2 regions of the Streptomyces sp. NPDC001750 genome follow, and region 2 is predicted to be linked to the other one. Evidence: riboswitches for the same ligand, from Rfam matches in the RefSeq annotation. Region 2 holds a riboswitch; the other holds the start of a gene.
What was found. A riboswitch is a leader RNA that binds a small molecule or an ion and turns the genes downstream of it on or off. The one in region 2 is predicted to bind cyclic di-AMP.
Positions count from the first base shown of each region.

Region 1: another riboswitch for cyclic di-AMP. It lies ahead of ACFYY6_RS06445 (LysM peptidoglycan-binding domain-containing protein); the one in region 2 lies ahead of ACFYY6_RS16535 (transglycosylase family protein).

Region 1 is NZ_JBIAUE010000003.1:57,477-64,828, reverse strand. Features, by position in the region: gene ACFYY6_RS06465 (amino acid adenylation domain-containing protein) at 1-467, shown strand, start outside; gene ACFYY6_RS06460 (M20/M25/M40 family metallo-hydrolase) at 464-2,737, shown strand; gene ACFYY6_RS06455 (MIP/aquaporin family protein) at 2,976-3,821, opposite strand; gene ACFYY6_RS06450 (hypothetical protein) at 4,153-4,470, shown strand; cyclic di-AMP (ydaO/yuaA leader) riboswitch at 5,078-5,264, shown strand; gene ACFYY6_RS06445 (LysM peptidoglycan-binding domain-containing protein) at 5,269-6,021, shown strand; gene ACFYY6_RS06440 (hypothetical protein) at 6,173-6,490, opposite strand; gene ACFYY6_RS06435 (APC family permease) at 7,002-7,352, shown strand, end outside.
Region 2 is NZ_JBIAUE010000009.1:89,658-97,009, reverse strand. Features, by position in the region: gene ACFYY6_RS16550 (nucleoside triphosphate pyrophosphohydrolase) at 1-334, shown strand, start outside; gene ACFYY6_RS16545 (cytochrome P450) at 445-1,803, shown strand; gene ACFYY6_RS16540 (transglycosylase family protein) at 1,921-2,955, shown strand; cyclic di-AMP (ydaO/yuaA leader) riboswitch at 3,259-3,430, shown strand; gene ACFYY6_RS16535 (transglycosylase family protein) at 3,433-4,173, shown strand; gene eno (phosphopyruvate hydratase) at 4,507-5,787, shown strand; gene ACFYY6_RS16525 (septum formation initiator family protein) at 5,951-6,421, shown strand; gene ACFYY6_RS16520 (DUF501 domain-containing protein) at 6,610-7,152, shown strand.

The DNA of each region.
Region 1 (7,352 bases), on a different contig from region 2:
CCGAGGACGGCGAGGCACGCGTAGTCGCCTGCTGCACGGCCGACGAGGAGATCGCCCCCGCCGCCCTGCGGGGATACCTGCGCGACCGGCTGCCCGACTACATGCTCCCCGCCCGCGTCCAGCAGGTCCCGACGCTCCCCGTGAGCACCAACGGCAAGCTCGACCGTACCGCCCTGCGCGCCCTCGTGAACGGCATCGGACGGGAACGGACGACCGGCTTCACCCCGTCCGACGCCACCGAGGCCGCCGTCGCCGCCCTGTGGGAGGAACTGCTCGGCGCACCGCCCGCCTCGGCCGACCAGAACTTCTTCGACGCGGGCGGCCACTCCCTGCTCGCCGTACGGCTCGCCAACCGGCTGGTGGCGACGGCCGGCCGGCGCGTACCCCTGCGCCGCATCCTCGGCGCGCCCACCGTCACCGCCATCGCCGCGCTGTGCCGCGAGACCCCGCAGGAGGACCAGGCATGAGCACCCCCTGGCTCGGCATACCGGAGAACGAACCGGAGGGCGGGGGGACGACCGGCACGCTCGTGGTCTGCTTCGCCCCCACCGGCGCCCACGGCTCGACCTTCGCGGGCTGGCGCGGTCGGCTCCCCGCGGACACCGCGCTCGCCCTGGTCACACCGCCGGGACGGGGCACCCGCATCGACGAGGAACCGGTCGTCGACATGGCCGTCTACGCGGACGCCGTGGCGGCCGAGGTGCGCGCGGCGCGCAACGGGCGGCGCCTGGTGCTGATCGGAGTCAGCCTCGGTGCGCTGCTGGCGTACGAGACGTGCGGCCGGCTGCTCGACGCCGGGGTGCCGGTCGCACGGCTGTGCGCGGTGGCCGGACAGTGCCCCGGCGACTTCCACGGCGACGGCGACGAGGTCACCGTCGAGGACGCGCGCGCCTTCGTCGCCGGGACCGGGCTGACCGATCCCGAACTCCTGGCCGACCCCGAGTTCGAGGAGGTGCTGCTGCCTCCCGTCATCGCCGACCTGCGGCTGTCCGGACGCTACGACGGCGGCCGGACCCCCGTGCCCGACGTCGAACTGCGCGCCGTGTGGGCCGCCGACGACCCGCACGTGCCCGAGGTGACGGTGCGCCGCTGGGCCGACTGGACCCGGGGCACGTGCACCTTCCGGTCCGTCGAGGGCGGGCACTACGCCCACCAGGAGAACCCGGACGCGGTCATCTCCGCCTGCCTGGACGGCCTCGTCGGCACCCGCCCGTCCCGTCGGTCCGTCCTCGGAGCCGGTGCGACGGCCGTCGCGGGGACGCTGCTGGGCCTGGGCGCGGCCACCGCCGCCGCGCCCCGCGCCTCGGCCGCCGTGCGCACCACGGGCGCGGCGGTCTTCGACGGCGACCCCACCGACCCCGTGGAGCTCGCCGTCGCCATGATCCGTCAGGACACCAGCAACCCCGGCGACGGAGCGCTCACCGAGCCGTACGCCCGGATGCTCCAGGACATCTTCCGGGCCGCCGGGATCGCCACCGAGATCGTGCCCACCCCCAAGGACGGCAACGTTCACTTCTTCGCACGCGTGCCCGGCAGCGGGACGGCCCGGGAGAAGCCACTGGTCCTGCTCGGCCACTCCGACGTCGTGCCCGCCATCGGCGACGCCTGGACCACGGACCCGTTCGCCGGCGAGATCAAGGACGGCAAGCTGTACGGCCGCGGCGCGCTCGACATGAAGGGCGTCAACGCTGCCTTCGTCGCCGCCCTGCTGCGGCACGTCCGCGAGGGCGCGGCCTTCGACCGCGACATCGTGTTCTGGTCCGACTGCGACGAGGAACAAGGACCCTACGGGGTGCGCTGGTTCCTCACCGAGCATCCCGGCAGGGTCGAGGCGGGCGCGGTCATCACCGAGGGCGGCTGGGTCCTCGACCAGCGCGACGGCAGCACCCCCATGATCGCCTCCCTCACCTGCAACGACAAACGGTCCCTGTTGCTGCGGCTGGAGACCTCCTCGTACGCCACCCACACGTCCAAGCCGTTCACCGGGCAGGCCGTGATCCGGCTGGGGGAGGTGCTGGAGCAACTGGGGGACTGGCGGGCCCACATCCGCCCCAACGCGCTGTCCGTGCGCTACTTCGCCGAACTCGCCGAGGCCACCACGGACCGACAACTCGCCGAGGCCGTCCGGCAGATGCTCGCCGCCCGCGGCGAACAGGAGCGGGACCGGGCCGGTGAAGCGGTGATCCGGCTCAGCGCGACACCGGAACTGCACAACGCGATGCTGCGGACCACCCTCGCCTTCACCGCGGCCCGGTCCGGCTACTACCCGAGCATCGTGCCCGGCACGGCGACCGCTGAGTTCCGCGCCGCCTTCCTCCCCGGCGCCGACGACCCCGGCCGGATCGTCGCCGAACTGCGCTCCCTGATCGGCAACCGGGCGACACTGACCGTCGTGGGGAACCCCGGCGAGAGCGAGCAGCAGGCACTGGACCGGCTGCGCGGCTACCTCGCCACGCCCGACTCCACGCACGACACGGACGTCTTCCGCGCCTGGCAGGCGGCCGTGCGCCGCACGCACCCCGGAACGAGGGCCACCGCCTGCCAGTTCGAGGCGGTCACCAGCGCCGTCCCGTTCCGGGAGCAGAACATCCCCGTCTACGGCATGTATCCGTTCACGGTGGACCGGGACATGCTCAAACGCATGCACGGAACCGACGAGCACATCGGCGTCGAGGCCCTGCGGCGGGGCACCGACACCGTCTACCACCTGCTCGCCGGACTGCGCACCGGTACCTGACTCCAGCACACCGTACGGGCGTGTCCCCGGCCACGCCCGTACGTCCGGTACGCCGCACCGGCTGTCGGCGGGAGGGCCGGGGCAGGGCACCCGGACCCGGTCGAGGGAGCGTTCGACCGCCCGTTTCCAGTCCTCGTACCGCTCGGAGCGCCGTTCGTCGTCCCACCGCGGTTCCCAACGCCTCGACTCCCGCCAGTGCTCCCGCAACCCGCCCTCGTCCTGCCAGAATCCGACGCCGTCATCTCTCCGTCGGCGTCGGGATGCTGCCCTCCGGCTCCGGTTCCGCGGCGGGGATGAATCGGCCGACGAGGTACTTGTAGAGAAAGGCGCCGACCGGGCCGCCCACGAGCGGGCCCACGATCGGCACCCAGAAGTAGAGGTTCCCGTACTGGTCCCGCCACGCCTCCCCATAACCCGTCAGGAAACTCGCCAGTCTGGGCCCGAGGTCGCGGGCTGGATTGATCGCGTATCCGGCATTGGTGCCGAATGCCATGCCGATGGCCACCACGACGAGCCCCACGATGAACGGACTGAGATTGGCGCCCGGTGGCGTGTTGAGCAGATCCGTGACCGCGAAGATCAGCAGGACCAGAATGGCGGTTCCGATGATCTGGTCCCGCAGCGCTCCCCATTCGGTGACGGGGAGTGCGGTATTGCCGTTGGCGGGCAGGGTCGAGAAGACGCCTTGTGTTTTGATGGTGTGTCCGGGATCCGCTCTCGCCAGTGCCTCGGTGTAATTCCAGCGCACCACCAGTGCGGCGACGAAGGCGCCCGCCAGTTGTGCGAGGGAATAGGGTGCGACCTTCCTCCAGGGGAAATCCTTGAACGCCGCGAGCGAGAGCGTCACGGCCGGATTGAGGTGAGCACCGCTCAGTCGGCCCGCCACATAGATGCCCAGGGTGACTCCGAGCCCCCAGGCCCAGGCGATGCTGTCGTGGTTTCCGAGTCCGCCCGGCGGGTCGGTGAGCGCGCCGCCGGCCGCGACCTGGGCCACCACCCCACAGCCGAAGAGAATGAGAATCAGCGTTCCGGCGAATTCCGCCGCGAGTTCCCCGCCGAGTCCCGACAACCCGCGCCGTTCCATGGAGATCTCGCTTCCTGTCGGGTCACGGCGGTTGGCGGCATTGATCCAGATCTGAGCGTAGGTGTGCGGGTCTGCTTCCGCACGCGGTGCTGCGGCGGTGGTGTGAGGACGGTCCTCTGCCCGTCCCGCCGGGCCGGACGGCTCCCGGTGCCGGGGTGCCACGCAGCCCGGGACGCGGGTGTTCCACGGTGGCGAGGGCCTGCAAGGCGGTCGCCATGTGCGCGGTCCCGTACCTGCCCGGCGCGGGGTCCGCTCCATGCGCTGACGTACGCCGCGGGCGGCTGGGAGTCCGGGCGGGAAGGGAGAGGGCCCTGGGGACCGGACGTTGGACGTGGACCTCTCGACGGTGGTCGCCGCTCTCGGGACGGCGGTGATCGGGCAGGTGCTGGACGGCGCCTCGCTGATCGTCGTCTTCGTGACGCCCGGCGCCCCGGAGGCACTGGCCACCGCGCGGACTGCCGAGTCGGTGCGCGGTCTGTTCGATCTCGGGCCCGCGGCGGCGACGCGGCCGGGTGAGGGCGACACCGAGGAGGTGGTGCCCGCCGGGCGGCTGAGGGCCGGGGACATGACCCTGGCCTCGCCGCGGCGGCCGAGCGCCCCGGCGAGCATCCCCGACGTGGGCCGTCGTCGTCGCGGGCCGCTCCCGTGACCTCGTGCGGCCCGCCCGTGAAGGACTTCCCTCCGAGCCCGGCACCGGCGCGTCGCCGCCACCGTGGACGGCCGTGCCCTCGCCGTCGACAGCCCCGGCTGGACCCGCCCGCACGGCCGGAGGAGGACGGCCGCACCGCCGCCGTGCTGGTCGCCCGCGACGGCGCCCCGGTCGGCCTCCTCGGTGTGGCCGACCGGCCACGCGACGACGCCCGGGTCCGCATGCCCGGCTTGTGGGGGCGTTCAGGTGTTCCGTGCCGAAGACGCACGTGACTGGTTCCGACGTTCACCCGACAGAACGAAGAGATGTCCCTTTTGCTCACATTTGAAGTGAGTTGCAAATTTAGCCGGTAAGGCCGCTTTCGGTAATTGTTGCGCCGTTTGAGGGGTGGGCGGAATGTCCCTTTTGTCGCTTCGTGGTGTGAGTCACGTAAAGACCCGCCGGAGGGTCGGTCCGCGATTCGGCTCCCCTTGTCGCGCAAGGCGAGTCGAGTTCGATCTGTGAGGTGGATTACTGCGAATTCCATGAATTGATCATGTGAATCAATTGTGATCAAAAAATTCGGGCTTGTTCCGCTCCGCTTTTCTCGCCTACGGTCACCGTCAATCCGGACGGAACGCCGAATCCTGCCGCCGTCCGAGAAACCCGACCCACTTGTCCACGGCAGGAGCGGGGGAACCAGGTAGGCCGCCGGTCCGGTATCCGGAACGGCTCGGGGTGAAGTCGCATTCTGTGCGGCCAGACATCTCCAGTCTGAACCCGACAGCTCACCTCGCAGGCGACGGAGAGGAATTCACCATGACCGCAACGGGTACGTACCGTCGCCGCTCGTCCACCCTCCGGACCCGTGGCCTCATCGCCGCGGCCACGGGCGGAGTCGCCCTGGTGCTTCCGCTGATCGGAGCGGGTTTCGCCTCGGCCGCCCCGGCCCAGGCCGCCACCACCGAAAAGGCCGCGGTGCCGGCCGCCGTCACCGGAAGTGTTTCCCCGCAGAAGGCAGCGATCGTCACGCATTCCGTGATCTCCGGGGACACCCTTTCCAAGATCGCGCAGAGCTACGCCGTCGCAGGCGGCTGGCAGAAGCTGTACGAGGGCAACCGGGAGATCATCGGGAGCAATCCCTCCCTCATTCGCCCGGGGATGAAGCTGGCCGTCGGTGCCGAGTCCGAGGCCGCCACCGGTGCCTCCGGCGCTTCGTCCGCGACCGTCACCGCCGCGCCGGTCTCCTACGCGGACAACCTGGACGGCTGGATCAGGGAGTCGCTGGCCATCATGGCCCGGCACGGCATTCCCGGCAGCTACGACGGCATCCACCGCAACGTCATGCGTGAGTCCTCCGGCAACCCCAGGGCCATCAACAACTGGGACTCGAACGCCGTCGCCGGAACGCCGTCCAAGGGCCTGCTCCAGGTCATCGACCCGACGTTCCGCGCCTACCACGTGCCGGGCACGCCGTTCGACAGCTACGACCCGGTCGCCAACATCACGGCCGCGTGCAACTACGCCGCCGACAAGTACGGCTCCATCGACAACGTCTTCGGCGCCTACTGACCCATGCCGGCCCGGCCCCGTGCCGGTACGACGCGACGGGATGCGCCCCTCTGGAAGCCGCACGGCTCCCCGAGGGGCGCATCCCGTCGCGTCGTACCGGGGCCCCGTCGCTACCCGCCCCGCCCGCCGGCGGGGCGCATTTCGCCCGTGGTCACTCCAGGGCGCTGTCCGCCGACCGTTGCGGCCGCCGCAGCGGCGGTCTGGGAACCGTCGCCGCCGCGCCCTCCCGGACGGAGTGCACCGCCGCGTCGTGAAGACGCCTGCTGTCCTCCTCGGAGCAGCAGGGCACGGGGCTGCCCGACATGGTGAACCAGTCGATCGCACCCGTGTACTGCACGGTCACCTGAGCCATGTCGTCGGCCCAGGTCGTGTGAACGGTCAGGTCCCCGGTCAGGACGCCGACCTCGTCCGTGAGCACGCCTCCACGCCCCGAGAACACACCACGAGTGGTCCATGACGCCCAAGCCATGTACCCAGGCTGACACCAGGTACGCGGATCCGCGACCCGCGGGAGCGCGCCGCTCAGCACTGTCCCGTAATCCCCGGCGGGTGCGACGACAGCTACGGCCCCTTGCTGCGTTGTCGGAACATCCGCATACATCCGGTATGCGAACGTCCCTCCGCCTTACGATGCACCGCATCCGACGCCGCGCGCTGATCCACCAGGGATTACGGGACAGCCCTTAGGCGCCCCGGGGTGCCGGAGTCCGTTCCGGAATGCGGAACGGGCGAAACTTTCCCTCCGGGCCGGCTGCGGTTCCCGTACCCGCCAATCGCCCGAGAATTGACGCACTTCTTACGCCGAACCGTCGGATCCTCGCTCCAAAACAACGAATTCCGTAGGTAAACAGCTCTTGACCTGCGGAACTCGTCGGGATTGCATGTCGCGCTGGGAGCGACGAAACCACTCATCACGTCCTCGTCTGGAGGCGATACCGCTCCCGTTCTCAAACACCGCACCTGTTGATCGGAAACGCACGATGACCGAAACGCTCAGCGCTCCCCAGGCGCTCGCGCCGGCTACCGGCCCCATCCCGCAGAAGCTCAAGCGTTCCATCGGCGTCGTCGGCGGGACACTGCTGACGCTGTCCTGCGTGACGCCCGCCTCGACCCTCTTCGTGGTCGTACCGGACCTGTTCTCCAGCCTCGGCACGTACACCGCCCTCACCATCGCCATCGGCTCGCTGCTCTGCATCGCGGTCGCCTTCTGCTACTCGGAGCTGGGCACCCTGATCCCGAGCGCGGGAGGCGAGTACGCGATGGTGTCGACCATGGCGGGGCGGCTGGCCGGCTGGCTCGTCTTCGTGCTGTCCCTGCTGGTCGTGATGATC
Region 2 (7,352 bases):
CCGCCACCCGCACGTCTTCGGTGACGAGACCGCCGAGACCCCCGAGGACGTGCACGCGCACTGGCTGCGGACCAAGGCCGTCGAGAAGCGGCGCGAGTCCGTCACCGACGGGGTGCCGCTCGGCCAGCCCGGGCTGGCGCTGGTGGCGAAGCTGGCCTCCCGGGTCCGTACCGCCGGCCTCGACGTGCCGCTGCCCACGGGCCGGGGCATCGGCTACGAACTCCTCGATCTCGCCGTGCGCGCCGAAAAGGACGGCGTGGACCCCGAGGCGGCGCTGAGGGCCGCGGGCCGTGCCTACCGGGACGCCATCCGGGCGGCCGAGGGCAACGCCTGACCCCGCTGGACGTCGGCGGGCGCCTCCGGGGCGCCGGGGTCGCCCCCGAAGGACGGGGATAACGTCAAAGGGTGAACCACAGCCCCGCCGACCGACCCGCCGATCAGACCGTGGGCCGCCCCGCCGACCACGTCGCGGAGGACCTCGCCGACCGCCCTGCGGAGAACCCCGTCGACCAGGCCGCGGCGGCCCCGGCCACCTGCCCCGCGGGCGCTCCCGAACTCTTCACGTGGGAGTTCGCCACCGACCCGTACCCCGCCTACGCCTGGCTGCGCGAGCACAGCCCCGTGCACCGCACCTCGCTGCCCAGCGGCGTCGAGGCGTGGCTGGTGACCCGGTACGCGGACGCCCGGCAGGCGCTCGCCGACGCGCGGCTCTCCAAGAACCCGGCACACCACGCCGAGCCCGCGCACGCCAAGGGGAAGACCGGCATCCCCGGCGAGCGCAAGGCGGAGCTGATGACGCATCTGCTGAACATCGACCCGCCCGACCACACCCGGCTGCGCCGTCTGGTCTCCAAGGCGTTCACCCCACGCCGGGTCGCCGCGTTCGCGCCGCGCGTGCAGGAGCTGACGGACGGGCTCATCGACCGCTTCGCCGCCGAGGGCCGGGCGGACCTCATCCACGACTTCGCCTTCCCGCTCCCCATCTACGCGATCTGCGACCTGCTCGGCGTCCCGCGCGAGGACCAGGACGACTTCCGGGACTGGGCGGGCATGATGATCCGGCACGGCGGCGGCCCGCGTGGCGGCGTCGCCCGGTCGGTGAAGAAGATGCGCGGCTATCTCGCCGAGCTCATCCACCGCAAGCGGGAGAACCCCGGGGACGACCTGATCTCCGGGCTGATCCGGGCCGGCGACCACGGCGAGCACCTCACCGAGAACGAGGCCGCGGCCATGGCCTTCATCCTGCTCTTCGCCGGTTTCGAGACGACCGTCAACCTGATCGGGAACGGGATGTACGCGCTGCTGCGCAATCCCGCCCAGCGCGAACGGCTGCAACGCTCCCTGGACGCGGGGGAGAGCGGACTGCTGGAGACCGGGATCGAGGAACTGCTGCGGTACGACGGCCCGGTGGAGCTGGCGACCTGGCGGTTCGCCACCGAGCCGCTGACGCTCGGCGGCCGGGACATCGCGGTCGGCGACCCCGTCCTGGTCGTGCTCGCCGCCGCCGACCGCGACCCGACGCGCTTCGAGGACCCCGACACGCTCGACCTCGCCCGACGTGACAATCAGCACCTCGGATACGGGCACGGCATCCACTACTGCCTCGGCGCGCCGCTCGCCCGACTGGAGGGACAGACCGCGCTCGCCACCCTGCTCAGGCGCCTTCCCGACCTGCGGCTCGCGGTGGAACCCGCCGATCTGCGGTGGCGCGGCGGGCTCATCATGCGCGGACTGCGCACGCTTCCCGTGGAGTTCGGGCCCCGGCCCGTCCGACTGGTTTCTGACGGGACGTCACATCTGTGATGTTCGCGTGATCGGCGCTGCATCGACTTGTGACACGCGTTCGAGTCCGGTTAGGTTCACCGTTCGGCCCCACCGGGTCGCTCGACCGAACTCGTCCGTCACACGGAAGGCAACCTCATGGGCTCCGCGAACGGCAGACACCGTCGCCCTCGTCAGGCACCCGCCATCGTCGTCGCGGCGGGCGTGACCGGATCCGCCATCGCCATCCCGCTGCTCGGCGCGGGCGCCGCGCAGGCGGCCGACTCCGGGACCTGGGACCGGGTCGCCGAGTGCGAGAGCGGCGGCTCCTGGAGCGCCGATTTCGGCAACGGCTCCTACGGCGGCCTTCAGCTCACCCCGGAGGTCTGGAAGGCGTACGGCGGTGAGGCGTACGCCCCGCGCGCCGACCTCGCCAGCCGCGCCCAGCAGATCGCGGTGGCCGAGGAGATCCTGGGCGACCGGGGTCCGCAGGCGTGGCCGAGCTGTGCGCCCCTCTCCGGCCTCGCGACGGGTGGGGGGCTGCCGGGGGTCGATCCGGGGGAGACCTCCTCCGGGAAGCCCGCGGGCGGCACCGGGGCGGAGGAGGGCGCGAAGAAGACGGGCGGCGCCGGGGCGGAGGAGGGCGCGAAGCCGGCTGACAAGTCGTCGCAGTCCCCGTCCGGCGAGGACGTCACGCCTTCGGGCCGTGCCGGGAAGCCGGATGCCGGGACCGGGACCGGGCCCGGGTCCGAGGTCACGCCCTCGCCCACCGGGTCCGCCACTTCATCCGCCGATACGCACCGTTCGCCCGAATCGGTAGATATGGGTGATTCGAACGCTTCTGTCGCTCCGTCAGGGTCGCCCGGCTCGGAAGGATCCGGGGCGTCGGGCGGTGTGGGCGGCAAGCATCGCGGCGCGCCGGCCGCCGAGGAGGGGTGGGGCGCCGACGGGGATGCCGGCCGCGAGTCGGGCCGTCACGCCTCGCGCGACGGCGGCGGGCGCGACGCGGCCTCCCCGGTCGCCGACGACACGTACACCGTCCGTCCTGGTGACAATCTCTGGGCGATCGCCGACGAGCAGAACGTCCCCGGTGGCTGGTCCGCGCTCTATGAGGCCAACAAGGAGGTCGTGGGCTCCGATCCGGACCTCATCCTTCCTGGCCAGAGCCTTGAGGTCGACGCGGAGGCCCGTTGAGGCCGGAGCCGGTGACCGGCTGACGGAGCCTCAAGAACCGGGACGCCTTCGGAGGCCCGTGTCCACTCCCATGCGAGTGAGACATGGGTCTCTTTGCGTCAATTGGCGTGTTGGGCCTGGAGGTCCCGTCCATATCGCGCCCCACCTGCGAAAACGACGGTTCCTCAGATGCAAGTAAGGGATGATTGCCCGATGTGTCCGTCTTTGAATGTGGGGCTTATATGTGTTTACGGTCGTAACCGCTCGCACCGCGGGCCCCGTCGACCGTCACGCCGAATCCTGCCGTCGGTCGGAGGGAACAGACGCGTTCAAGCGCCGTAGGCAGGAGCGGGGGACCCAGGTAGGCGCCGGCCCCGATCGTCGCGAGACGCATCAGGACCGGCTTGGGGTGAAGTCGCGTGCTAGGACGTGCGACCGGGCAACTCACTCGGCCCGAACCCGACAGCTCACCTCGTAGGCGTCGGTGAGGAGACCTCCATGCTGTTTTCCGGCAAGGGCAAGCACCGCCGCCCGTCCAAGGCCGTCCGCGTCGCCACGCTCGCCGGAGTCGCCGGCTCCGCCGTCGCCGTCCCGCTGATGGGCGCGACCGGCGCTTCCGCCGCCTCCGTCGCCACCTGGGACGCCGTCGCCCAGTGCGAGTCCGGTGGCAACTGGTCCATCAACACCGGCAACGGCTACTACGGCGGTCTGCAGTTCTCGCAGTCCAGCTGGGCCGCCGCCGGCGGTCTGAAGTACGCGCCGCGCGCCGACCTGGCCACCAAGGCCCAGCAGATCGCCACCGCCGAGCGGCTCCTCGACATGCAGGGTCCGGGTGCCTGGGGCTGCGCCTCCGCCGGCAACCTGCGCAACGACGGTGTCGACCCGGGCGTCGATACCTCCTCGAAGAGCTCCGGCACCGCTCAGAAGCAGAGCACCCAGGCGGCCCCCGAGCAGCAGGCCCAGCCGAAGCAGACCGAGCGCGCCGAGGTCCCCGCCTCCCGCTCCGACCGTCCCGCCGCCCCGCGGACCGAGTCGAAGAAGACCGTCACCACCCCGACCGGCAAGAAGGTCAAGAAGGGTGACGGCGAGTACAAGGTCGTCTCCGGTGACTCCCTCAGCAAGATCGCCGCCGCCCACGGCGTCGAAGGCGGCTGGCAGCGGCTGTTCGAGCTGAACAAGGGCATCGTCGAGAACGCCGACCTGATCTACCCGGGTCAGCAGCTGCACCTGACGAAGTAGTCCGGTCCCTCTCCTCTCCGGATGCCCGGCCCGGCGCGCTCCCCCGCGCGCCGGGCCGGGGCGTCTGCTCGGAGCGCGCGCCGCGCGCCGACGCGGCACCGCGCGTCCCGCACCCGGGCGTGCGCCGCTCGTGTGCGGCGCAGTTCGTTCAACTGTTGTAGTTACTGATCCGTAATATTCTGGCCATTTGCCCGGGATCGTGCACTCCCGGGTCCTTTTTCGTCCCAGGGGGCGGGCGGTCGTCGGGCTGAACGGGCGGGGCCGGTTAGGCTCTTGTCGCAAGGCCAAAGTGACCCTGCAGAACCAGTGTCATATCCCAGAAGGAGATGCCTCGTGCCGTCCATCGACGTCGTCGTAGCCCGGGAAATCCTCGACTCCCGGGGGAACCCCACGGTCGAGGTCGAGGTCGGCCTCGACGACGGCAGCACGGGTCGTGCTGCCGTGCCGTCCGGCGCCTCCACCGGTGCCTTCGAGGCCATTGAGCTTCGCGACGGCGACCCCAACCGCTACCAGGGCAAGGGTGTCGAGAAGGCCGTGCTCGCCGTCATCGAGCAGATCGGCCCGGAGCTCGTCGGCTACGACGCGACCGAGCAGCGGCTGATCGACCAGGCGATGTTCGACCTGGACGCCACCGAGAACAAGGGCTCGCTCGGAGCCAACGCCATCCTGGGTGTCTCACTGGCCGTCGCGCACGCCGCCTCCGAGGCGTCGGACCTGCCGCTGTTCCGCTACCTCGGCGGTCCGAACGCGCACCTGCTGCCCGTCCCGATGATGAACATCCTCAACGGTGGGTCGCACGCCGACTCCAACGTGGACATCCAGGAGTTCATGATCGCCCCGATCGGCGCCGAGTCCTTCTCCGAGGCCCTGCGCTGGGGCGCCGAGATCTACCACACGCTGAAGAAGGTCCTGAAGGGCAAGGGCCTGTCGACCGGCCTCGGCGACGAGGGCGGCTTCGCGCCGAACCTGGAGTCGAACCGCGCCGCCCTCGACCTCATCATCGAGGCCATCAAGGAAGCCGGCTACGTCCCGGGCAAGGACATCGCGCTCGCGCTCGACGTCGCCGCGTCCGAGTTCTACAAGGACGGCACGTACGAGTTCGAGGGCAAGTCCCGCTCGGCCGCCGAGATGACCGAGTACTACGAGGAGCTCGTCTCCGCGTACCCGCTGGTCTCCATCGAGGACCCGCTGTACGAGGACGACTGGGCCGGCTGGAAGATCATCACCGACAAGCTCGGCAGCAAGGTGCAGATCGTCGGTGACGACCTGTTCGTCACCAACCCGGAGCGCCTGGCCCGGGGCATCGAGGAGGGCACCGCCAACGCGCTGCTCGTCAAGGTCAACCAGATCGGTTCGCTGACCGAGACCCTGGACGCCGTCGAGCTCGCCCAGCGCAACGGCTTCAAGTGCATGATGTCGCACCGTTCCGGCGAGACCGAGGACGTCACCATCGCCGACCTCGCCGTCGCGGTGAACTGCGGTCAGATCAAGACCGGCGCCCCGGCCCGCTCGGACCGCGTCGCCAAGTACAACCAGCTGCTGCGCATCGAGGAGATCCTCGACGACGCCGCGGTGTACGCCGGCCGCTCGGCGTTCCCCCGTTTCAAGGGCTGAGCCCCCGAGGACGTCGTGGGGGCCGGTCCCCGCGGACCGGGCCTTCGGGCTCCCACGGCCGATCCCGGCCCGCAGGGGCCCGAAGGCCCGGGCCTCCGTCCGTCCCCGCACACGGTCCCGTACCGTGTGCGGGGACGGACGTGTGTGAAGGGGAGGCGGAGACATGGCCGCGAAGGACCGGGACCGGTTCTCCACCGCGACCCGGCTGCGACTGCTGGGCGAGCAGACCGCGGCCCGTGTCTACCGGTCGCAGACCCGTCGCCAGGACCGCCGCTCCCGGCTCACCGGCCGGGCCGCCTTTCTGGCCCTCGTCGTCTGTTCCCTCGTGGTCGCGCTCGCGTACCCGATACGGCAGTACGTTTCGCAGCGGGACGAGATCGCCGACCAGGAGCGGCTGGCGCGGGAGGCCCGGGCCCGTACCGAGGAGCTGCGCGACGAGAAGGCGCGGCTCCAGGACGACGCGTACGTCAGGCAGCTGGCCCGCAAGCATCTGCACTATCTTCTTCCCGGGGAGACGGGCTACACGGTGATCGACCCGGACGCGGCCAAGGAACGCGACGGTGAGACGGACGGGTCCGGCCGGCCGTGGCACGCGAACCTCTGGGACGGGGTCGACAGCGCCGATCGCGGCTGACCGCGTCCATCCGCCCGTCCCAGGGAAGGCCAGCCCCTCGGACTTCCAGCCCCGCAGACGCCCAGACCCCCGGACGCCCAGCCCCCGGACGCTCAGACCCCCGGACTTCCGGTTCCTCGAATCCCCGGCCCCCGGCCCCGGATGCCCGGCCCCCTCCGAACCGTCAGAACCCCAGAACCTAGGCAGGCATGGAAACCCCCCCTCCGCAGACCGAGCCCACCGAGCCCACCGAGGCGGACATCGCCGCGTTCCAGCAGCAGCTGGGCCGCCCGCCGCGCGGGCTGCGCACGATCGCGCACCGCTGCCCGTGCGGCAACCCGGACGTGGTCGAGACGCAGCCCCGGCTGGAGGACGGCACGCCGTTCCCGACGACGTACTACCTGACGTGCCCGCGCGCCGCGTCCGCGATCGGCACGCTGGAGGCGAACGGGGTCATGAAGGAGATGACCGAGCGCCTCGGCACCGACCCCGAGCTGGCCGCCGCCTACCGGGCAGCGCACGAGGACTACATCGCCCGGCGCGACGCCATCGAGGTGCTGGAGGGCTTCCCCAGCGCGGGCGGCATGCCGGACCGGGTGAAGTGCCTGCACGTGCTGGTCGCGCACTCGCTGGCGGCGGGCCCCGGTGTGAACCCGCTGGGTGACGAGGCGATCGCGATGCTGCCGGAGTGGTGGCGCAAGGGGCCGTGCGTGACGCCCTGCGCCCCTGAGAGCCTGTCGGGTGACCTCTGATCGGGCGGACGCGGCGTGGCACGCACGCTTCCGGCGTTGCCGAAACGCCCTAGTAGCTCCGCTACAAGGACCTTCCGGCGCCTTGGAATCGCACGCACCACGCCGCGTCCGCTCTCCGGTCGAAGGTCACCCGACAGGCTCTGACGACGAGGGCTGACCGTTCCCACGGGGGCTCCGCCCCCGACCCGCGCCCCTCGGCC